Linked DNA regions of Paraglaciecola psychrophila 170. The protein of the gene in region 1 binds, or shares a complex with, the protein of each later gene. Links are inferred from orthologs where the notes say so. Each region holds a gene or a part of one and is shown on either strand. Other genes may lie near its edges. The genes, in order: prc and nlpI.

Evidence for each region.
Region 2: the proteins of prc (region 1) and nlpI are in contact, whole or in part, in a solved structure (PDB 5WQL), measured with the Escherichia coli proteins. The link is inferred for Paraglaciecola psychrophila 170 from one-to-one orthologs.

What each region holds. Positions count from the first base shown.
Region 1 is NC_020514.1:2,771,878-2,784,386, reverse strand. Bases 5,914-8,832 are described here. They hold prc (carboxy terminal-processing peptidase), read left to right. Parts: upstream 5,914-6,314; coding sequence 6,315-8,351; downstream 8,352-8,832. Other genes in these bases: C427_RS12155 (sodium-dependent transporter), read left to right, coding at 8,421-8,832; proQ (RNA chaperone ProQ), read left to right, coding at 5,914-6,311. In the rest of the region: Fe/S-dependent 2-methylisocitrate dehydratase AcnD, read left to right, coding at 1-576; 2-methylaconitate cis-trans isomerase PrpF, read left to right, coding at 605-1,783; C427_RS12185 (prolyl oligopeptidase family serine peptidase), read left to right, coding at 1,853-4,000; C427_RS12180 (SIMPL domain-containing protein), read left to right, coding at 4,134-4,832; C427_RS12175 (GAF domain-containing protein), read left to right, coding at 4,858-5,355; C427_RS12170 (hypothetical protein), read left to right, coding at 5,355-5,642; more of proQ, read left to right, coding at 5,667-5,913; more of C427_RS12155, read left to right, coding at 8,833-9,758; pepN (aminopeptidase N), read left to right, coding at 11,370-12,509. UniProt on the Escherichia coli protein: Involved in the cleavage of a C-terminal peptide of 11 residues from the precursor form of penicillin-binding protein 3 (PBP3). May be involved in protection of the bacterium from thermal and osmotic stresses.
Region 2 is NC_020514.1:4,617,603-4,630,128, forward strand. The notes cover bases 3,773-6,708. They hold nlpI (lipoprotein NlpI), read right to left. Parts: upstream 5,727-6,708; coding sequence 4,818-5,726; downstream 3,773-4,817. Other genes in these bases: C427_RS20245 (hypothetical protein), read right to left, coding at 3,773-4,815; cdd (cytidine deaminase), read left to right, coding at 5,972-6,382; C427_RS20260 (PQQ-binding-like beta-propeller repeat protein), read right to left, coding at 6,462-6,708. Outside these bases: C427_RS20215 (esterase/lipase family protein), read left to right, coding at 1-368; C427_RS20220 (hypothetical protein), read left to right, coding at 830-1,030; C427_RS20225 (hypothetical protein), read right to left, coding at 1,065-1,283; C427_RS20235 (beta-phosphoglucomutase family hydrolase), read right to left, coding at 1,856-2,446; quinolinate synthase NadA, read right to left, coding at 2,565-3,623; more of C427_RS20245, read right to left, coding at 3,703-3,772; more of C427_RS20260, read right to left, coding at 6,709-6,860; C427_RS20265 (PQQ-binding-like beta-propeller repeat protein), read right to left, coding at 6,850-7,455; C427_RS20270 (hypothetical protein), read right to left, coding at 7,380-7,793; C427_RS20275 (hypothetical protein), read right to left, coding at 8,123-8,416; C427_RS20280 (xanthine dehydrogenase family protein molybdopterin-binding subunit), read right to left, coding at 8,595-10,793; C427_RS20285 ((2Fe-2S)-binding protein), read right to left, coding at 10,795-11,262; C427_RS26575 (hypothetical protein), read left to right, coding at 11,393-11,602; C427_RS20290 (DUF1244 domain-containing protein), read right to left, coding at 11,912-12,211; C427_RS20295 (glutathione S-transferase family protein), read right to left, coding at 12,244-12,526. UniProt on the Escherichia coli protein: May be involved in cell division. May play a role in bacterial septation or regulation of cell wall degradation during cell division. Negatively controls the production of extracellular DNA (eDNA).

The DNA.
Region 1 (12,509 bases):
GCGACTCACCGAGGTGATCACCTTACAGCCCAAAGAGCGACCTTTGCTAATCCCAAATTGTTAAACGAAATGGTCTTGGAAAATGGTGAAATAAAACCTGGTTCGTTTGCTAGATTAGAGCCTGAAGGCACCGTGATGCGTATGTGGGAAACTATCGAAACCTACATGCAGCGTAAACAACCGCTGATAATTGTGGCAGGTGCTGATTATGGGCAAGGTTCTTCTAGAGATTGGGCAGCCAAAGGAGTGCGATTAGCAGGTGTAGAAGTGATTGCTGCTGAAGGTTTTGAACGTATTCACCGCACTAATTTAGTCGGCATGGGCGTATTACCCCTTGAATTTAAACCTGGAATCACTCGTCATACTTTAGGCATAGACGGCACTGAAACCTACGATGTCATAGGTGATTATGCCGCTGGTGCCACTTTAACCTTAAATATTACCCGTAAAAATGGTGAGCAAATGCAAGTCCCTATGACGTGTCGTTTAGATACTGCTGAGGAAGTACGGGTTTACGAAGCAGGCGGTGTACTGCAGCGTTTTGCTCAGGATTTTCTTGAGTCTACTGTGGCATAACGAGTAGAATTCTAAAGGACATAAATATATGAGTCATAAACCACAAATAGGTGTTGCTGCAACGTACATGCGCGGCGGCACTAGCAAAGGTGTTTTTTTCAAGTTGACTGATTTACCCGTATCTGCACAGATACCCGGTGAGGCAAGAGATAAATTGTTACTTAGAGTGATCGGAAGCCCCGATCCCTATGGCAAACAAACTGATGGAATGGGTGGTGCCACTTCAAGCACCAGTAAAATCGTAATTTTATCTAAAAGTACTCAGGCTGATCACGATGTAGATTATCTGTTTGGACAAGTATCAATCGATACCGCTTTTGTAGATTGGAGCGGGAATTGTGGCAATTTAACCGCAGCCGTTGGTTCATTTGCCATTAGTCATGCATTGCTTGACGCCAATCGTATTCCTGAAAATGGTGTATGTGTAGTACGTATTTGGCAAGCTAATATCAACAAAACTATTATTGCTCATGTGCCTATTACTGATGGATTGGTTCAAGAAACAGGTAACTTCGAATTAGATGGTGTGACCTTTCCAGCAGCCGAAGTTAAAGTGGAATTTGTTGCCCCCGTTGACGGTGATGAAGCCATGTTCCCTACCGGCAACTTGGTTGATGATTTACATGTGCCAAATGTGGGTGATTTTAAAGCCACGATGATCAATGCGGGTATTCCTACTATATTCCTAAATGCTGAAGCGCTAGGGTATGCAGGGACTGAATTACAAGAAGCCATTAACGGTGATGCACAAGCTCTGAACCGTTTTGAAACTATTCGCGCATATGGGGCGCTAAAAATGGGCTTAATTCAACATATTGATGAGGCTGTTAGTCGTCAACACACTCCCAAAATTGCTTTTGTAGCGAAACCAGCAGAATATCTCACTTCGAGTGGGGAAACGGTCGATAGCCAAACTATTGACTTGGCAGTCAGAGCGCTTTCAATGGGTAAGTTACATCATGCCATGATGGGCACTGCAGCTGTTGCGATAGGCACAGCTGCAGCTGTTCCCGGCACCTTAGTTAATTTAGCCGCAGGCGGGGGGGATATTGAGTCTGTTACTTTTGGCCATCCTTCTGGAACATTGAAGGTTGGTGCGCAAATCGAATTCCACAATGGAACATGGACAGTAAATAAAGTGTCAATGAGCCGAAGCGCAAGAAAACTAATGAAAGGTGAGGTGTATATACCTAGTGATTCTTTTTAAATTGATCATGTCTGTTAATTCCTTTGATAAATATGCAGAGCAATAATCAGCGTTTTAAAAGGTCAAAAATTGACACTGAACTTTTTAACATTTATGACTATCGCCAGCACGTTTATTGTTACCGGTTGTAGTCACCCCGAAGAACAACGTAATAAATTGGAACAAAGTCTACCTATGACAGAAACCGTCGCAGAACCCCCCTTGTGGTTAGAAGAAGTAGAAGGTAAGCAAGCTTTAGATAAGGTGAATGCTTGGAATAAAGTGACTTTAGATAAGCTGACGGCTGATAAACGTTATGCTCAGTATCTTGATTCTGGATTAGAGATAGTCAATGCCAAAGATAAAATCCCTTATGGCACTTTCCGAGGTGGTTTTGTTTACAACTTTTGGCAAGACGAAAATCAGGTTCGAGGCATGTTGCGAAGAACCACTATAGATGAATACACAAAGCTTCATCCTAAATGGCAAGACTTGTTAAGCATTGATAACCTTTCTACATCAGAAGATAAAAATTGGGTGTTCAAAGGTACACAATGTTTGGAGAGTGATTACGACCGTTGCCTATTATCCCTTTCTGATGGTGGAAAAGACTCTGTCGAAATACGTGAGTGGGACCACTCCAAACAATCTTTTGTTGAGAATGGATTTTTTATACCAGAATCGAAAACCGGTGTGAGTTGGAAGGATATTGATAATATCAATATTGCCACTAACTGGGGTGAAGACTCTCTAACTGAAAGTGGCTACCCTTATATTATCAAGTCATTACAAAGAGGGCAGGCACTTTCACAAGCAAAACAAATATTTGAAGGCGAAAAAACAGATGTAGGTGTATGGCCTGTTACTATTAAATTTGGTGACAAAAATTTGAGTATAGCGGTGCGCTCCGTCACATTTTTTGAATCGTTATATTTTTGGCTTCCTGATGACGGAAGTGATGCGGTTCAATTACCTTTACCTAAAAAAGTAGCCGTGCAAGGTGTTTTCAAAGGGCAACTTGTGTTGTCACTCAAGCAAGAATGGTCTCCACAAGGTATAAAACAAGCTTTTAATAGTGGCGATCTGGTGTCCTTTGATTTAGAGCATTGGCTGCAAAAGCAAGAAATAAAAAACTTACAATTAGTTTATCATCCTGAGGAACGAGCCACTATTGATAGTGTGTCGATTACAAGTAATAAATTAGTTTTAACCTTGTTAGAAAATGTAGTCAGTAATGTATATATTTATGATTTTGATAAAAAATGGTCACATATAAAATTGGCGATGCCTGAAAACGGTTCAATGTCTGTTTCATCAGCTAATATTGATAGCGATATCATTTTTATTAATCAAGAAAGTTTTGTGGCGCCTGATACCTTATTTAAAGTTGATATAAAAAATATAGATATTATTGCGATTAAATCTATTCCAGCCCGTTTTGATGCGTCAAATATTATAGTTGAACAATTTGAAGCCAGTTCAAAAAACGGTGAAAAAATTCCCTATTTTGTAGTCAGACATAAAGACATTCAATTTGATGGCACAAACCCTACATTGCAATATGCTTATGGTGGCTTTCAGGTGTCACTTAAACCTAGTTATTCAGGGTTACTTGGTAAAAACTGGCTCGAACAAGGCGGCGTTTATGTATTGGCAAATATTCGTGGTGGTGGAGAATTTGGTCCAAATTGGCATCAAGCAGGTCTTAAAACTAAACGTCAGGTTATTTTTGACGACATGATTGCTGTGGGTGAAGATATCATCCATAAAAAAATCACTTCATCTAAACGCCTAGGCATAATGGGTGGGTCTAATGGTGGTCTGTTAATGGGAGTTATGTACATTCAAAGGCCAGACCTATGGAATGCAGTTATCTGCCAGGTACCTTTGTTGGATATGTTGCGTTATCACAAATTACTAGCAGGGGCTTCCTGGGTTGATGAATATGGTAGCCCTGATGTCGCTAATGAACGCGCATTTTTAGAAAAGATATCGCCGGTGCATAACATTGACCCAAAGGGTGACTACCCTTCAATTATGTTTGTTACCTCTACCAAAGACGATAGAGTGCATCCTGCTCATGCAAGAAAGATGGCTTACCTGTTAGAAAAGCACGGTCATGATTTTGAATATTATGAAAATATTGATGGAGGACATTCAGCGTCGGCTAATCTTCAAGAAAGAGCAAATAGAACCGCTTTAGAATATACTTTTTTATCTCAAAAATTAATGGATTAATATCCTTATGGCAGCTTAGTTATGAAGTCGCCATTACAATAACAGTAGCTTAAATTGATTCATTCTATGTTCATAGCTGCGAATGCATCATAATTGAAATTGATTCAAAAATGTCTGTTTATCGAGGTTATATATGCGTTTATGTTTTTTATTTTTGTTCACGTTAATGATTGGCAGTGCCAGCGCTAAAGACCATACCAATGAGCAACAACATAGAACAATTGAAGTCTCAGGAGTGGGTAACATACTTAGTGTTCCCGATCGCTTTAGTTTTAGTTTGTCAATTGAACAAAAAGGTAGAGTGGCATCAGAATTAAACAAGGCAATCGTCGAAAAAACAAATTATGTGGTACAGGCTTTAATGAAGATCGGAGTCGATAAAAAGGCAATTCAATCATTACAAGTACAGTTTAATCCTTGGGTTGAATACAATGATAATAAACGCGAGCAAAAGGGTTTTATATTAACCAGACAAGCTACAGTCACCTTGAAAACCTTAACCCAATACGAACAATCTATAGACGCGGTATTGAGTCTAGGTGTCAGTCACATTAATGAATTTAGTTTCACAAACAGTCAAGCTGATGAAAATTATCGAGGCGCATTAAAACATTCATTGTTAAATGCAAAGCAGCGCGCCACCGATATGGCTAACGTGCTGGGCTTGAAATTAGCGGGTGTAATATCCATATCTGAGCAATCAACAGGAGACGTCGCGCCAAAAGCGATGGGTATGCGACAGTTACAGGCATCTGAAAGCTACCAACCCGGAGAAATGACGACACAAGCTAGGGTAAAAGTTATTTTTGCTCTAAAAGAAAGTCATAATTAGTTACATTTTAATTAGGGTTAGATTAATGGCAGAAAACAAGCAGCAACACTATTCAGAATTGGCTCAACAGATAGAAGCAATAGTTGCTGGAGAAAGTGATTTTGTCGCCAATATGGCGAATATTAGTGCGATTCTTTATTGGGGTTTAGATAACGTCAATTGGGCTGGGTTTTATTTAGTAAAAGAAGGGCAATTAGTTCTTGGACCATTTCACGGACAACCCGCTTGTATTCGTATCCCAATCGGAAAAGGTGTGTGCGGAACCTCAGTATCAGAAAACTGCATTCAATTGATTGACGACGTGCATCAATTTTCTGGTCACATTGCTTGTGATGCCGCATCTAATTCAGAAATAGTGTTGCCGATCCGCCATAATAATCACATCGTCGCAGTATTGGATATAGATAGCCCAAATATAAGACGATTTGATCTTGAGGATAAAACAGGGTTGAGCCAGATCGTAGAAATATTGCAAACAACTTTATACAATGCAGACGAAGAAGAAACTAGGGGAGTTGTTTAGTGAAACATACAATAGATATTCAAGTTGTGCTAGCCACTGTTGAAGACATGGATTTTTGGGATGAGAGGGCGAGTGAAGCAACGGATAGGATGAATACTATTCTTCATATGCTTTACGATAAGGCACATGAAGACATAAATTCCACCTCTTTAGAGAACATGATCCAATATATTTGGGAAAATTGGCGAGAAGATGCGCATTTACTTGATATAGATGAAGATGATTTGTATGACTGGGTTGACCAGCTTCTAGCAACTTGGGATGATGAGCACCAAGAACCCCGTTAACACACTAACTAACTAGAAGACTGAATGGACAATCCACAAAAATTTTCAAACAGCAAAGAAGTCATTGGCTTTTTAGTTGATCAATTCCCCGCTTGTTTTAGTAATAAAGGTGATGCTAAACCTTTAAAGATAGGTGTTTTTCAAGATTTAGCTGAGCGTTTAGAGAATGATGATCGAGTTAGCAAAACGCTACTTCGATCATCATTAAGACACTACACTAACAGTTGGCGTTACCTACACAGCATCAAAAAAGGTGCGCAGCGTATTGATTTAGATGGCAAAGATGTAGCTGCTATTGAGGATGAACACGTCGAACACGCTAAAAAGCAACTTGATGAAAGCAAAGCCAAAGTTGCAGAACAGCGTAAAGAGCTGAAAGCTGCCGGTGCTGATGTAAAACCTAGTTACAAAAAGAAAGAAGCCCCTAAATTTAAACCTACTTCTAAGGTAGTGATTAAAGAGCAAGTCAAGGTTAAGCAACCACCCGCTGAAAGATTAGAGCAAGAACATATTGTCGCAGGAACTTCTGTGACCGTTAAGATTGGCAAGAGCCCGATGCCTGCAACTATTACTGATGTCAGTAAAGATGGTATTCAGGTGCAACTAGATACTGGAATGGTGGTCAAAGTTCAATTGGAAAACTTGAGGTTGGCTCGTTCAAAGAGGTAATAAATGATTAAATCAATTCGAATATCTGTGGCATCAGCTTTATTGGTGATGAGTTATGGCTCTATAGCAATAGAGAGTAGTTTGGGTGTTAAAGACTTACCCAAATTGACCCAAGAGTCGCAACACGTAGCGTCGGCAAAAAGAGTGACCTCGCAATTTCTACGCGCCCACTATAAACAAATTGATTTAGACGATGAGTTGTCGAGCAAAATATTTGATCGCTTCATTCGTTCTTTAGATTTCAATCGTAATGTTTTTAGTGCTGAAGACATTAAGCGTTTCTCTGCCTACAGAGTCAAGTTTGATGATGCGATTGAGCGGGGTAACTTAAGTATTGCTTATGAAATTTACCAGCTTAATATGCAACGTCGTACTGAGAGATATGAATACGCTTTAAGCTTGTTAGATAAAGAATTTAACTTTGAATTACCCAATGACACGTTTACCTATGATCGTGAAGAAGCACCGTGGGCTAAAAATAATAGCGAATTAGACGAACTATGGCGTCAAAGAGTCAAATATGACGCGCTTAATTTAAAGTTAGCCGGTAAAGATTGGCTTAAAACCCAAGAGTTGTTGACTAAACGCTATCAGCGTGCGATCAAACGCCTAACTCAAACGTCTAGCGAAGATGTTTTTCAAACGGTTATGAATTCGTTTGCCCGCAGTATTGAAGCTCACACTAGCTATCTATCGCCACGCAATGCAGAACGTTTCCAGATGGAAATGAATCTCTCTTTTGAAGGTATAGGGGCAGTATTACTCAGCGAAGATGATTTCACTACCATTCGCAGTGTTGTGCCTGGCGGTCCAGCAGATTTATCTAACAATATTAAGCCTGAGGATAAGATTGTTGGTGTTGCCCAAGCGGATGATGAATTTGTTGATGTTATTGGTTGGCGTTTAGATGAAGTCGTAGAACTGATCAAAGGGCCAAAAGGTAGCATTGTAAAATTACAAGTTGTTAAAGGGTCATCTGAAACTTCAGTGCCAGTAGTGGTTACACTTACCCGAGATAAAATAAAATTAGAAGATAGAGCTGCAAAATCTGAAGTTTATATCCCCAATGATGGTCCAAATAAAGACCAAAAATTAGGTGTTATCTCAATTCCTTCTTTTTATAACAACTTACACAAAGACGTTGAAAAAGAAATTGACAGTTTAAATGAACAAGGCGTACGCGGCATTATTGTTGATTTGCGTGGCAACGGCGGGGGGTCATTAACAGAATCAACTCTACTTTCAGGCTTGTTTATAGATAAAGGCCCTGTGGTACAAATTCGTGATGGCGCTGGACGAATTCGACTTGAAAAAGACGTTGATGGTAAAGTGTTCTATGATGGCCCACTGACTGTATTGGTTGACCGTTACAGTGCATCTGCTTCAGAAATATTTGCGGCCGCTATGCAGGATTATAATCGCGCTTTAATATTAGGTGAACAGACCTTCGGAAAAGGCACTGTGCAGCAGCACCGACCTTTAGGCCGTATTTATGACTTGTACGAAAATCCATTGGGTAGTGTGCAGTTTACTATTGCCAAGTTTTATCGGATAAATGGCGGCAGCACTCAGCATAAAGGTGTTATTCCAGATATTTTGTTCCCATCTGTAATAGATCATGCCGATTGGGGAGAAAGCCAAGAAGAAAATGCCCTCCCTTGGGACAGCATTGCAAGAGCCAATTACACTACTTTTGGCGAAAATAAAAATACTGTTAAAGGTCTAACCGATTTGCATAACCAAAGGATTAAGAAAGAATTCAATTATATATATGAAGATGTAGAGCGTTACAAAATTAAAAAGGAAGATAAAACGATTTCTTTAGTTGAAACAGAACGTCTTAAAGAAAAAACTGAAATAGAAGAACGTAATCTTATGCGCACTAATGAACGTCTGGTTCGTCTCGGTTTAGAGAAAGTTGACAACTTGGATGACTTACCGGAGGAACTAGAGACCGTTGATCCGTTTTTAGAGGAAGCGGCGAATATTACTTATGACGTATTGACTATGGGCAAATACGCCATTAATAACAAAAAATAATAAACAAAGGGCTGCTATATGCAGCCCTTAACGATTCAATAATAATAAAAATAATAAGAAGGGCTACACATGGCTGCACGTGGAGAATTTTCATCCCGAATGGGATTTGTGCTGGCTGCCGCTGGCTCGGCGGTAGGATTAGGTAATATTTGGGGGTTCCCAACCCAAGTTGCCAGTAACGGTGGCGCAGCATTTGTGCTGGTCTATATTGTGTTAGCTTTTCTTCTAGCTTATCCGGTGCTGATGGCTGAATTAATAATAGGTCGCTATACTCGTTCAAATATGGTCGATGCATTAGGCAAAATATCAGGCAGTAATATCGGTCGAGCAACCGGTGTGTGGGGATTTGTTACTGTTTCATTAATTCTTTCTTTTTATGCATTAGTCGCGGGGTGGATGTTATCTCACTTCTTGCAAACTATCAGCGATATGCTAGGGCAAGATGCTATTTCAACCTGGTTAGTCTCATCTTCTTACACTCGGGATATTCTTTTTTGCGGCATCTTTCTTTGTTTAACCGCTAGTATTGTTACTGGAGGGGTGAAACAAGGTATTGAATTGTGGTCAGTTCGTTTAATGCCCGCTCTCTTTATTATTATTGTTCTGTTGATTATTTATGTATCTACATTAGATGGTGCGGTAGAGGGGTGGAAAGCTTACTTGCTACCCAATTTTAGTTTGATTATGGATCCTGATTTGCTAATAAGCGCCATGGGACAGGCCTTCTTCTCCATGTCTTTAGGGGTTGGTACCATGTTGGTATACGGTTCTTATGTCAGTAAGAAAGAAAACTTACCTACTCTTGGTGCTTCAGTTGCATTAGTTGATATTGGCGTTGCTATTTTGGCTGGAATGCTAATTATCCCTGCAATGTATGTCGCGCTGCACAATGGTGTGAAAATATTTTCTGATAGTGGAGCTTTAATTGAAGGTCCCAATTTGATTTTTGCGGTTTTACCTTCATTATTTGAAACAATGGGTACCGTAGGAGTATATGTAGCGTTTGTGTTTTTTGCATTAATGATAATAGCTGCTTTAACGTCTTCAATATCCATGCTCGAAGTTCCTGTTGCTTATGTTGTTGAAAGTAAAGGCATAGAAAGAAAACCGGCAGTATGGGCTTTAACGCTTTTGGTATTTATAATCAGTTCAACTATAGCATTTAATATGGGGAGCTTATTTGGATTCGTCATTGACTTAACCACTAAGTATAGTCAACCTTTACTTGGATTAGTGTTATGTATATTTGCTGGATGGGTATGGAAACGTGATCAAATATTAGCCGAACTAAAACATGGGAATCAACAGGTAGAGCACAGTATATTCTGGAAGATTTGGCCTTGGTATGTGCGTTTTGTATGTCCTGTGGTTATCGCTATTATGTTTTATCGTTCAATAACGGCTTAGTTCCGTTTCATCGTTTTCAACTTCGTTTTGATCTTTCAGGATAGTAATTATTTATGACCATTGAAAAACCTAAAATAGAAGCATCGTTATCTGATGCACTTATTCCTATTGTAATCTTAATCACTCTGTTAGGTGGTTCAGTATATTTGTTTGAAGATAATTCTTCTTTTGGCCCAAACCAAATTGCCTTATTGGTCGCCATGGGCATTGCAGCTATTATTGGCCTAAAAAATGGTTACAGTTGGGACGATATTGAGCAAGGCATTATCAAAGGAATTTCTCGTTCGTTAGGTGCCATTCTTATCCTGTTGGCTGTTGGCTGTTGGCTCATTAATTGGTACTTGGATGTTAGCGGGTACCGTTCCAACCCTTATTTATTATGGCTTAGACCTGTTGAACCCTTCAATGTTTTACGCCGCCAGTTGCCTTATTTGTGCCATAGTCGCCATGAGTATTGGTAGTTCATGGACTACAGCGGCGACGGTGGGAGTCGCTCTGATGGGCGTGTCAATCGGTATGGGCATGTCAGATGCAATCACCGCAGGTGCCATAATTTCAGGCGCTTATTTCGGTGATAAAATATCACCACTTTCAGAAACGACTAATTTGGCACCTGCTATAGCAGGTACAAATTTGTTTGAACATATCCAATACATGCTGTGGACAACAATACCCAGTATTGTAATTACCCTTATTTTATTTGTAGTGATTGGTTTAGGAGCAGATGTACCTGAATCATCCAGTGGCATCAAAGAGATGCAAAGTTTGTTGCAAAAAGAGTTCAATTTAGGTTTGCATATGTTGATTCCTTTGTTGGTACTGTTAACTATGGCTATAAAGAAAGTACCTGCATTTCCAGCAGTAGCCATAGGAGCATTATTAGGTGGCATATGGGCTGCGATATTCCAACCTGAAGTTATTGCAAGCTTAGCCGGGGAGGGGGTAAGCGCACTTCGAGGTTCAATCGTTGTGGTATGGACTGCACTGTTTGATGGTGTATCTTTCTCAACTCCCAGCGATACGTTAAACGATTTATTAAGTCGCGGTGGAATGTCGAGCATGCTGAATACTATATGGTTAATTATGTGTGCCATGACCTTTGGTGCAGTATTAGAAAGAGTGGGGCTGCTTAAAAGAGCAGTAAGTGCATTTTTGAAAGGCGCTACGTCGGCTGGTGATATGATCACTCGGACTATTTTAACCTGTATTGGCACTAATATTATTACTGCTGACCAATATATGGCAATTGTGATGCCTGGCAGAATGTATAAAAATGAGTTCGAAAAGCGTGGATTACATCAATTGAATTTATCCCGTAGTTTAGAAGATGGCGGTACCTTGACGTCTCCACTGATCCCATGGAACACTTGTGGTGTTTACATGCACGGTGTATTGGCCGTCAACCCGTTAGATTATATTTTCTATACCTTTTTTAATTTGATTAACCCAGTGTTAGCTATTATTTATGCTTACCTAGGTATTAAAATCTTACGTATACCTATTCCTGAACTTGATCAGGAACCATTACCAACAAAAGTTTAATATGCAGACTTGTTGTTTGCCAGCAAGTCTAGTATCTCCTGTTAAATCTTGTTCATTTTTGAGGATATGATGTCCACTATTATACCTGCAGTAAAAAAACGCGCCGACTACCGTCAGCCTGACTTCTTAATTGATCACGTAGATCTAGAATTCACCTTGATTGAAACAACCACAAAAGTGATTTGTATTTCAAAGGTCACCAGAAACGGATCACATAATAAACCTCTTATCTTAGATGGCGAAGGTATTCAATTATCTTCAGTGTGTATAAATGGCACTGAGGCTGCTGATTATCAGCAAACAGATACATCACTTACAATTGATATTGATACTGATACATTTGAATTACGTATTGAAAGTATTATTAATCCCAAGGATAACTCTAGTTTAGAGGGTTTATACCTTCAAGCTGGCGCGTATTGCACTCAATGTGAGGCGGAAGGTTTTAGGAAAATCACTTATTTTCTAGACAGACCTGATGTACTTGCAACCTATGATGTTAAAATTATCGCTGACAAAGTTAATTTTCCCTTTTTACTTTCTAATGGTAACAAGGTCGACTCGGGTGATTTAAGTGATGGTAAACACTGGATAAAATGGTCAGATCCTTTTAAAAAACCTTGCTACTTATTTGCCTTAGTGGCGGGTGATTTTGATCTTTTGGAGGACAAGTTTGTTACTCAGTCAGGTAGAACTATAGCCTTAGAATTATTTGTTGATAAAGGTATGCTTGGTCGAGGACAACACGCACTTGACTCACTTAAAAAGGCCATGAAATGGGACGAAACTGAATTCGGTCTTGAGTACGACCTGGATATTTACATGATAGTTGCTGTCGACTTTTTTAATATGGGGGCCATGGAAAATAAAGGGCTTAACGTATTTAACAGTAAATTTGTGTTAGCCGATGCACAAACCGCTACTGATGAAGATTATTTTAATATTGAAGCTGTTATCGCACATGAATACTTCCATAACTGGACTGGCAACAGAGTGACTTGCCGTGATTGGTTTCAATTGAGTTTAAAAGAAGGGTTAACTGTGTTTCGTGATCAGCAATTCAGTGCTGACATGTCTTCGCCTATTGTTAACCGTATTCAAAATGTCAAAGTTATTCGAGAACGTCAGTTTGCCGAAGATGCAAGTGCTATGTCGCATCCTATCAGACCTGATGAAGTGATAGAAATGAATAACTTCTATACTGTGACA
Region 2 (12,526 bases), 1.8 Mb from region 1 along the record:
CAGCTCAGCAGATTAGCAAACTTGCTGCAGCATCATATGTCGATACCTTTGTGGGCATTGCAGGTGCGTTCAGGGGCCTGTATAGCTGCGGTATCTATCCATTTAATGTGTGGAGCTCAACCTGTGGTTATTATGGTTTATCCATCCAAAGTCCCTTTCTGGACAGCTTGTATGGTGAGCACTTGGGCGACAAGATTTACTCAATCAAGAGTAATATCGACCAAATCGTCTGTGCAACCGGTGTCTGCGTTGTTTATGGTGTGCATAGCAGCAGTATTTGGAATGAAGATGCTAGCTTCACCTACTCTCTTGGCCATTTTGGCTTACAAACCGACACAGCACAAAAACAGATCGATTTAATCCAATAAAACAACAAGGGGACACCAAAAATGGCATCCCCTTACATTTTTTTGAATTAGTTACATGGACACCCATCGTAACAACTTACCGGATATAATAAATACCCTGCAATTGCATATCCAACCTAAATATAGAATCCAATAATCCAGTATCAAACGACATATTGAGCAACTCTAGTTTCCAGTTGCTAACATTCCTTTTAAACAGCCATTATTTGAAAATAATTAACGGGCTAAAATATTGGATAATGCGAGATATTTTTAGCTTTAGGTTTATCCCTAGCCCAAGTGCCAGAAGTATTTCTTTGTTTCACTTCAAAAAGCTTAAATTAATACCGAAACAACTTTGCTTAGATTGCGGTAAATAGTAATGGGTCCTCTCAAAATAAAAAACTAAATTAATAAACCAACATGAGAAAACGGATGTTAACCAAGAATACTTAGCTCATTGCTATCGCCAACTGTTACAGGTGTTCAGCAACACTTACAAAGGGCATCAAGGCGACAAGTTAAAGTTTCTTACCGAAGGATTATTACAGGCTGGTAAATCACTTGGCTTTTTTAGCCGGTCCGATGCCGCAGAACTGATGAACATGGCGAACATTGAAGTGTTTGGCCAAATCATTGAAGAACACGAAAATCACAAAAAAAATAGTAAAAAAGACCCTTGATTGACGACGACAGCGATTTTTTCAACATTCCAGCTTACGAGCGACCTAAAGAGTCTGCCGTTAAAAATGTTGTCTTAGTATGACGGTTATCATCCTGACTCAAACCATCAAATACAACAAAACCCGCAACATACTGTGATTTTGGCAACCGATTGACCGCTTGGGATTCACTCGTATCTTCCATGATACTCGCCCTGCGGGCAGGCGGAGCCTGTGCAAATTGTTCCATACATTTTGTGTGAAATACATCCATGTATTTCATCGCTTCGCGACTATGCTTTAAAGCGCATGTCCACCAAAAGTTGCAGGAGCAACTTAGAACAGCTTTAGCTGGCCTGCGAAGCAGGTGAACCACATGGACGTGGTGAATAAATTTGTTCCTGACAAATTTGTCGAACCGTGTGGGCTCTCATCCCGACCAGCACCAACAAATACAAAAAAGCCCCGCTAAATCTAGCGGGGCTTTTTTGTATTTGGCGGAGGGGGTGGGATTCGAACCCACGTTAGGTTTAACCCTAAACACACTTTCCAGGCGTGCGCCTTAAGCCACTCAGCCACCTCTCCAAAACTTTTACAATCTTTGCCTGTTTATTTAAGTTGGGTTGATTCAACTTGGCGCTTGGCTTGCGCTTTAATTATTACCGTTTTGTAGTCTGCTGCAATTTCTTCGCAGAAGCTGCTGCTACAAAAGAGGCGCGTATGTTAGGGAAAACAGCTTGGCTGCGCAAGTAATAACTGCAGCCAAATTGATGATGTGATGATTTATTAGCCACATTAGGTCTAAATAGCATACAAAAAGCAGCTGGCTGACGATAATTAGCCTAGTTACTCTGGTATGACTATCTTGCCGTTGATGACCATAATACAGTCCATGCCTGCATTTTGGGCGGCTTGACGGCCTACTTCGGTATCTTCGAAGACCACGCACTCGTTTGGCTGTAAGCCCATGTTTTTGGCGACGGTTATGAACGTTTCGCCATGGGGTTTTCCATGAGTGACATCCGTTGCAGTCACAACGGTTTCAAGACGTTCTAGCAGGCCAGTATCGGTGAGCATGCTGATGGCGTTATTTCGCTCTGAGCCGGTACCTACCCCCATTTTAAGTATGCCTTGGTAACGTAGCATCACTTGGAATGTATCGTCGATAACGCTTGGGCTATCTTTAAGGTCGAGAAACGCTAGGCGTTTAGTTTCAGTGACCTGGTCTAAGTCATGGCTTAGACCATGTTTTTCATTCAGAAGTTTAACAATATCTCTGGTAGGCACGCCACCAAGGTTATGTATGTACTGTCCGTCAAAGGGATAAGCATATTTTTCACAGGTTCGTCGCCAAGCTAGGCCGTGTGCGCCCATTGAATCAATCAAGGTTCCGTCCATATCAAACACTATCCCTTTGTAGCGGCTTAAATCTGGCATTACACTCACTCCTAATAATTAAAATACTACAGTTGTATGAGGGCTATAAATGAAAAAGCCAGCTAAGCTGGCTTTTATCTTGTTAATTTATCTGGCTAAATAACCCAAAACAAGCGAACTAGGCGTTACCCGTCACTTTCATTTTTAATTGAGCTGAAAAGTCGAGCATACGGTTTAAAGGCACTAAGGCGCGTTGGCGCGTGGCTTCATCCACAAAGATTTCGTGGCCACTGCTATCGGTTAATGATTGGTGGATAGCTTGCAAACCATTCATGGCCATCCATGGGCAGTGGGCGCAGCTTTTACAGGTTGCGCCATTGCCGCCTGTTGGAGCTTCTAATAATATTTTACCCGGTGCAGCTTGCTGCATTTTGTAAAATATACCGCGATCGGTAGCCACGATAAAATGGCTATTCGGTAAGGTTTTAGCTGCATTGATCAACTGAGTGGTTGAACCAACCGCATCAGCTAAAGCAATCACACTAGCAGGCGATTCGGGGTGTACTAAAACCGCCGCATCAGGATAGAGGTGTTTCATATCTATCAGCGCTTTAGCTGAGAATTCGTCGTGTACGATACATTCGCCTTGCCACATCAACATATCGGCGCCAGTCTGTTTGGCAATATACGCGCCTAAATGGCGATCCGGTGCCCAGATAATTTTTTCACCTACCGAGTCTAAATGTTCAACAATTTCTAAGGCAATACTTGAGGTGACAACCCAATCAGCACGGGCTTTGACCGCTGCTGAGGTATTGGCATACACCACCACTGTGTGATCAGGATGGGCATCACAAAATGCAGAGAATTGGTCAACCGGGCAACCCAAGTCTAGTGAGCATGTTGCTTCTAGGGTGGGCATTAATACGGTTTTTTCTGGGCTGATAATTTTTGCGGTTTCGCCCATAAATCTTACGCCAGCAACAATTAGAGTATCGGCTTCGCAGTCACGTCCAAATCTGGCCATTTCTAATGAGTCAGAAATACAGCCGCCAGTTTCTTCGGCTAAGGCTTGGATTTCAGGATCGGTGTAATAATGCGCAACCAACACAGCATTTTTTTGCTTTAGCAGCGTTTTGATTTGCTGAACGTATTGTTGTTGTTGCAGATTACTCAGCGCAACGGGCTTAGCTGGAAAAGGGTACTCAATGGTTTTTACAGAAAATAGCTTTGACATATTTTTTAAGGCACTAGATGGTACTGATAAAACGTCCAAGTAGTATACCCATTTGTCATGTAATTAACATATTAGCGCGTTAAAGATTATTGGCATGATTGGCAGAAGGTGAAATGTACTGCTGGTATCTCGCTCGCCAAAACTGACTTTCTGGTAAGTTATTAGATTGTTCGTATAGCTGAGCAAAATTAATATGTGCTGACGGTTGATTAGGTGTGTTTTGTAATTGCCTTTGCCACGCAGTTAGATAATGGGCAGGGATATAGGCAGTATCGTGATATTCCATAAAGGTAAGCCGCTTGGATGCTTTAAACGCTTGAGTGGAATGGTTATCACAAGTTCTTGCAGCAAATAAGTCAATATTATTTTGCAGACCTATTGATTGCCAATACTCTCGGTCCGCCTTTGATTTGTCTACTTGTTTAAATACGATATTGGGTGCGTCGACCCCAGCACATACACGTTTTGCTAGTGCTTCGCTGAGTGGGTATTCATCGATAAAACCTGAAAAGTGGGCTAATTCGTGAATAAACACGTCGTAGGTGTCTTGGCGATCTAAAAACATAATACCGTTGTGTACGTTGGCTTTGCCTTTGTCGGCAAACATCACTAAGTGGGTAAAAGGTAAACTTTTTAGTTTTTCGGCCAGTGTTATTAGTTGGCAACCTAAACGACCGCTTTGGTGCCAATTTTCTTCACAGCTAATATCAATGGGATCAAACCAAGTCACGTCATAGATACAGATGGCTAAAGCGTTTAGGCGTGTGTCTTGGGCAAAACGTGACCTAAAGTATTCAGCTTGCACAAGAGATCCTATATCTGGCGTCACAAACAATAGTTTTTGCTTACAGTTATCAGGCAAAGTAGATAGTTGTTGCTTAAAGTCAGAGTTTCGATTTTTATTAAAGGCAGTGGTGTGATACTGATACAACTTAGCTAAAGACTGTAGATCCTGATTCAGATTTTTAGACCCAAGTGATGAAAATACTTTTGCTGATTGTTGGTATTTTTTATCACGCCATAGCGCCAGGCCATCGGCAAGTTGTTGTTCCGCCAATTCATTAGGCAATAGCTTTGTAACAAGCAGATTTTCTGGTGCAGGGGGGATATCTAGAAAATAGTGATTAAGCATTAACCAAGCAGGAACTAGCACACATACTAAGGCTATTCCCCACTTGGTAACAACAGGCATTTTTATTGGGTTTGTAGCTCGTTTGTGGTGTTTTTATTGGCTTCATCACGCAATAAATTAAGTTCTAGACGAGCATAACGGTGTTCAACATACTCAAATACGTTAGTACTTAACGCGAGTTTAAAATAGTTTGATGCTACACCTCTGTTGCCTCTTGCAGAGTGGTATTTTCCTAAATAGAAATAGGCTTCGCATAGTCTGTCAGTCAATTGCTGTTGGCTGGTGACACCAATGATCAAGGTGTTTAAGAGTTCACCTTCAGTTGTTCTTTCAAGATACAAATCAACTAATTGAGTTGCCCAGTTGTCTTCATCTAAATTTTTACGTTGCTGAGCTAACTCAATCATTGCCTGTGGTTTATCTATTTCACTGGAAGCCAGATAACTCCAAAGGGCACGATAAGGGTCGGAAGCATTTTTGTTATAAAACGTACCAAAATCACGAACTGCCAAATCCGGACGGCCACCATAATATAAGGCAATGCCACGGTTTAAGAATGCAAATTCCATATCTGGATTAATATCTAAGGTGGCATCAAAGGCTTCATAAGCTTGGATGAAATCCATTTGCTGAGTGTAATGTACCCCCATAGAATTATAAGCTTCAGCCAGATCAGGTTTTAGACGGATCGCCAGATTAAAATCGTATTGAGCTAACCCAGACAAACCGACACTGTCATACAAGGTGCCGCGCTGATGTAGCAATTGTGCCTTTTGCTCGTCTTCCAAGTCGGTGTTAGCCAAAATATGGCTATAACGGGCAATGGCAAGTTGTGAGCGCGGGTTCATAGGTGCAGGTTCGGCCAATAACAAATTGCCCATTTGCCTGCTTTCTTGTATTGAGCCGCTGTTGGATACACAACCAAATAAGAGTGAGCTGAGTAAAATGATGCTGCTGAGACGTTTATACATAATAAAAGAAAAGTTTTACCTGAAAATAGATTACTTGTATGACACTAACTTTGTGCCTAGGTTTCACTACAACCCTTTAAAATAGTCAAAAAACAAGAACAAGTGATGTATCGTAGAGTCGCTTATTTCACTGTAAAAGTAAAGTTACCGCAGTACCTGTGCTGTTAAAATGTGAATTAAACTTGAATCTATTACCCAAAATAAAGCAAACTACGCGGCCGATTTAAATTTAAAGTTTAATTTTTATGGCACTTGACTTAACAGCCGAACACAAAATGCTTTTGGCACTAGCCACTAAAGCACAAAAAAATGCCCACGCACCTTATTCAAATTTTCAGGTGGGCGCAGCCATTCTGGATGAAAACGCCCAGCTGCATGCCAGCTGTAATGTTGAAAACGCTGCCTACCCGCTAGGTCAATGTGCCGAAGCAGGCGCCATATCCGCTATGATTGCGTCTGGTAGTAAACAGATTAAACACATCCTCATCGCCAGTCCTAACGATAATTTCTGCCCACCATGTGGCGGTTGCCGTCAAAAAATCGCTGAGTTTGCGGATACCCAGACAGAGGTACATTTGGCGACCAAAGATGGTCAACTCAAAACTGTTAAGTTTACAGACTTGTTACCTTTGGCATTTGGGTTTGATAAAGAATAGCGGAGCTGTTTTAAGGATCTTTGGTATACAGACTAATAACTATATACAAGTGGTAGCCATGGCTACCACTTGTATATAGTTATTTTGCTACACCACTGTTTTGATTGTCGCGATGAATCTTAGCCCAAGTATTAGGCATTAAGCCGTTACTACCAGTGTTAATAGCGACTAACTTACCCGTTGCATTACTTGCCGATAAATCGGATTCAGATAATGTACCTATATAGGCAATCCCCTGACTATCAATTACCGGTGACGACCAAGTTACATTGGCTTTTAAATCATACTGCCATGCAAGCTCACCACTAGATTTGTAGGCATAAAATAAATTGGTCTCTGATGAAAAGTAAATATTTCCGCTGTCGTCTAATGTTGGCGACACATACACATCGCCAGCAATAGAGGTTTTCCATTTAACCGCTTTGGTGTTTAAGTCCAATGCGTAAAACTCACTATCCACATTATTTTTATGTGCCAAAATAAAGCGTATCCCTTGACTCGTCTATGGCCACTGATGAGCGAATATGGGGAGCTTCAAGCACTTGTGGATTGGGTAATTCAAAACGCCAGCGCAATGCTAGGTTATCGTCAAAACTATATAAAATGCCTGCTTCCGATCCAAAATATATATTATTATTGGAGTCAATGGCGGGTGTTGATAACACTAAGTCCCCTTCAAAGGTAACAATATCTGCAAACTGACCAGTGAGTTCGTAGCTACTTAAATCAAGTTTGAATAGCCGACCTTCATCATAAAATACCAATTCCCCCTTATAATTGATGGCACCATTTACAAAACGATCTTGACGACCACCACAGTTACAAAGTCGCTTAAATAAAGTGTCACCTGTTTGGGCATCAAAGGCAAAAATGTCGAGACCGGTGTAGATCACCTGATTTTGGTAGGCCACAACTTTGGATAAACCCGAGCCCGTTTGAGAAGGGTAATCAGATACCCGTTTTCGCCATAGTTGTTGGCCATTATTATCAAGCGCGACTAAGTCACGATAAGATTTTTGGAACTCACTTGTGCGTTTATCAGCCGTAAAGTAGATATTATTGTTATGTACCACAGGACTTGAACGCACCTCTTCGCTATTGGGTAAGGTAGGCCTAGGTAAACAGCGCCCATACCTCCTTGCCCTAACTTTTTGATCAGTTTGTACAAGCCCGCTTGTTTTCCAGCAAGGTTATGAATGATGTTGTCTTCAACTAATAACTCTGCTTGTTGACCAATCAGTGTGCCAAAAGAGGTCTGATTTTTGTTTTCAACATGGGCCGCGATCAAGGCTAACACATCGGCATAAAACCCATGTTTTTGCTCAATAAAACCTGGCAGGTTCTTAAGCATATTTTCTTCATCGATTGCGAATAAATGAAGAAATAGTGCCAGAGGGTTAGCAAATGTCATGCTTGTCCTTTTTCCATTTTTTATTGGTTTAGCATTGTGTGCGTAAATACGCCTTGGCTGTCGATAGTTCGTTATATACTGTTGATTTATTAATGCCTCACTCAGTTTTCACATCTTCAATGTCATAACCAAGAAAATAATGTAGTAGGGCAACTTTGTAAGACCGAGGTGACAGTGTTTGGAGTTTTGTCAAAGCCGCATCAAACAAATGGTAGGGTTCGGGGTCGTCTATCTGGATCAAAGCTCTGTGATATATGCCTGCTCCTGGGTTCTTTTTTGAGTCGATTTAGCTTTGAGATCATCAAGTAACATCCATCTGACAGACGATGCTAGAGATAAGAAAACTGCTCTCTATTATCGAAAATCTCACTGGGTGGTGTAAGACTAGCCAATACGTCATGCAACAAAGATGTTGTGTTAGGTAGTTGACCGATAAGATTTTGCGACGCGCTCTTCTTGGCTTTAGTGGAGATTTGTTTTTTGACTATGCCTTTCAGATGATAATAGATGATACAGCGTAATTGGTTCGCACTATCTAAATCATTGTCCACTATCCAACGGTTTAATATTTCGGTTAAGGGCTGCTCTTCCTCATTGGTAAGACTTGCGTGTTGCTGATCCATTTTTGTTGTTATACAAGCATTATAATTGTCAGTCTATCCCTTGTCTAATTCAAATCTATAACAAATTAACAACACTTAACACAATGAATATTATGATTTTTTATTCTCACAAGAAAATTAAACTCAAAAAAATAGCCGCTGTTTTTAAGCTGCGGCATTGTTTATAAACTCATGACATCTACATCGACATAGGTTTAAACGGCAAATCTCGATAACGTTTACCCGAGGCTGCAAATACGGCATTTGCTAATGCCGGCGCAAATGGGCCTAAGCCAGGTTCACCTAAACCAGTTGGTTTAAAGTCATTTTCGGTGAAGTGCACATTAACCTGAGGCATTTCGTTGATTCGCACTACGGGGTAATTATGGTAGTTTGAGTTAACCACAGCGCCATCTCTAAATACCACTTCAGTCCGCAATGACAACGACATGCCCATCACTATAGCACCTTCCATTTGTGCTCTAGCACTGTCAAGGTTTAACACTTGACCACAATCGACTACTGCGTCCACTTCAAGCACTTTGATGTCGTCGCCATTAACTTCGACTCGAACAGCCATAGCAACGTAGCTGTTAAAGCTAAAGTGCACCGCGATACCGAGTCCTTGATTACTCGGTAACTTGTCTCGGTTAGCCCAGTTAGACATTTTGGCAGCCATTGCAAGGGCACCTTTTGAGCGTGCGATTTGTTCAGCTTGTTCAGCGTTTTTGTTGTTGTCGTAAATGCTGTTTAATAAGCTAACCGTATCTTGTTTAGTTTTGTGAGCTAATTCATCGGCCGCACTGCCAAAAGCAAAGCCATAAAAAATGGCGTAAACAGCGCGGTACCAACCGATACGCGTATGCGCAATGGCTTCACCTGATTCGCTGCGATAATTTGCTATCCCAAAGGGATGGTCATCAATATCGCTCAATGCACTTGCCGGTGCTCTGTCAAGGGATGGGTCGAACAATGAAGCAATAGCGGGGAAAGCGGCACGGTGCAACCACCCAGTAACATTACCGTCTTTGTCCACTGCAGCTTCAATGTGCTGAGCGTTAATCGAGTGGTAATAACCGGTACGCATATCTTCTTCACGAGACCAAATAAGTTGCACCGGCGCATTCACGGCCTGGGACAACACTGCGGCTTCGTGCACGTAATCACACTTGAACTTACGCCCAAACGCACCACCAGCCATAGTCACATTGACGTAGATATCTTTTGGGTCGCGCTCTAGGTATTGCGCTAATACTTTTTGAATATCGCCGGGGCTTTGTGTGGCTGCCCATACTTCACAGCTATCTTTTTGGACCCACACCACGGAAGCATTGGGCTCCATGGGTGCGTGAGACAAATGCCCGCCTGTGTAAGTGGCTTTCATCACATGCTCGGCTTCTGCAAAGGCTTTAGTAATATCACCGCGCTCGGCTGCAAGCTGTGCTGGGCTTTCAACATTTTTGACTAGCTGCGCTTTATACGCCTTAGAGTCGTAACTTTTATGCTCACCTAAATCCCATTCAATATTCAGTTTTTTAAGGGCTTGTTGAGCAGTCCAGGTGTTATCTGCCACAACGGCCACGCCGCCAAGCGATCCAAAAGGCACGTTAAACCTAGGGATTTCAATTATATCCAGCACACCTTTGACTGCCATGGCTGCAGTTTTATCGACACTTTTTAGCTTGCCACCCATCACTGGGCAGTGGGTCATGGCGGCATATTTTAACCCGGGCATTTTGGTGTCCACGCCATAGGTTAATTTACCTACTACGATGTCGCCTTGGTTGTGCCTAGCGATGTCTTTGCCTATATATTTAAAATCTTTCTTTTCTTTTAGGGTGACGCTATCTGGCACAGCTTCATTAGCGGCAAGGCTTGCCAAATCGCCATAGCTGAGTTTTTGTTGATTGTTGTTATTGATAACAAAGTGGTTTTCAGCCTTACATTCTGCAGCTGACACACCCCACACTTTTGCTGCAGCCGCCACTAACATAACTTTAGCTGCGGCGCCTGCTTCACGCATAGGAATATACATAACGCGAATACTGGCCGAACCACCTGTGGCCTGAGGACCATATTTTTCTTCGTTACCTTCACCTTGTTTAATGCTCACCCGCGTCCAATCGGCTTCAAGCTCGTCGGCTACTGCGGCAGGTAATGCAGTGCTGATACCTTGGCCCATTTCACAGCGGCCACAGTAGATTAAGGTGTCGCCGTTGTCGGCTATATGGATAAAGGCATTAGGATTAAAGGGGCTGTCTTGGCCCATTTTAAAACCGGCGATTGTGGTTTGCGGTAAACTAATACCCAACACTAAACCACCGGTTGCTAAACCTGATTGTTTAAGGAATTTACGACGACTTTGATTAGAAACGGTATTTTGGTTTGAAGTAGTCATATTAAGCTTCCTTATACATTTCTTCAGCTGCATCAGAAACCGCTTGTTTGATACGTTGGTACGTACCACAACGGCAGATATTACCTTGCATAGCATTGTCGATATCGTCGCTACTAGGGGTTTTATTGGTGGCTAAAAAGCTGGCCGCATTCATAATTTGACCCGCCTGACAATAACCACATTGTGGCACCTTGTTGGCCAACCATGCTTTTTGCAGCGGATGGTCACCATTTTCCGACAAACCTTCTATCGTAGTGATAGTTTTACCTGCCACGGCCGAAACGGGCATCACACATGAACGGGTTGCCTGCCCATCGATATGAACAGTGCAGGCACCACAAACACCCATTCCACAACCATATTTGGTGCCTGTTAGCTCGAGTTTATCCCTCAAAAACCACAACAAGGGCATGTCACCCTCGACATCGATAGGATAACTTTTATCGTTAATTTTAACACTTTGACTCATCACGCTCTCCGCTTAACTTGTTTATAGGCCGAATCGATGTTCTGAAGCTGCCCGATTATTTTTTCCACACTGCTATATACTTATGGGTTTAATTTTGAACAGCCGGCGTTGAATATTTAGGTGCTGTTACTTGTTTAGTTTTAATCTGTTGCAGCTGTTTTATCAATTCTTTCACCCCTCTAAGCAATTGTGGATCATCACCTTTTGCCAAAGATTAGCGACTTGGTATACCTCAATATCTGGGGCAACACCGATATTCTCGACTACTCGTTCGATGTTAAGTGGGTCAAAAACCGCATTATCTGTTGCAGTGAGGGCTCAGCCGTCTACTGGTGCGTAATGCACTGATGATTTTACCAGACCACCCCATGTAAGAGCGTCAATTAGCTTGCTGACTTTTTGTCGACGAAACGCCCATGGAAAATAATCACCACCGGAGCATGCCATTTCATTAATCATTAACACTTTTGGCTATTTGATCCCAGCAGGCAATATTAGGAAGTTCGAGCATGATAACCTGACTAGAATGGCGTTACTCTCACCTTATACAGATGCCAATAAACTAGCAATGCAGCCAAGTCTAAACTGGAGGATCCCAGCTTAGATTTACTGTTTCAAAATATTTATTAAGCGGCAAACTAAGGAGGCGTTATTTTTGCGCCGCTTGTCGCGCCTCAAACGCAGCCATTTGTTCTGGTGTAGCGGCTAACTGATGGTTGCCCTTCCATTCACTGTATGGCATGCCATATACAGCTTCACGTGCTTGATCGTAATCTATCTCAATACCTTGATCTTTAGCACCCGCCATATACCACTTTGATAAACAATTACGGCAAAAGTCTGCAAGGATCATCAAGTCAATATTTTGCACATCTTTGTTCGCATCTAGATGTTTGAGTAATTCTCTAAAAGCGGAAGCTTCGGTGGCGAGTTTTTGTTGTGGGTTCATGTAAAGCCTATTTCTGTTGGTGTGTGATTAAATCACTTTCGTGGATTTGTCGCAGTCACTTCAATACGTTGAGCATTGTCATCATGGAAAGCCAATAAATCGGTTAAACCCTGCATATTATGTAAATTTCTAAACTCTATCCAATCAATTAAGCAGTAAAGGCATACTGCAGGGTAGTTCCAACTAGTAAACTGTCGTTTTGCCACCATATCATTTAAGTGCACCAATACCGCATTCACACGCTCTTTTTGCAGCTTAAAATATAGTTTGTCTTCGTCAGGCTGAATATCAGAGTTAGATAGGATAAACATTTGC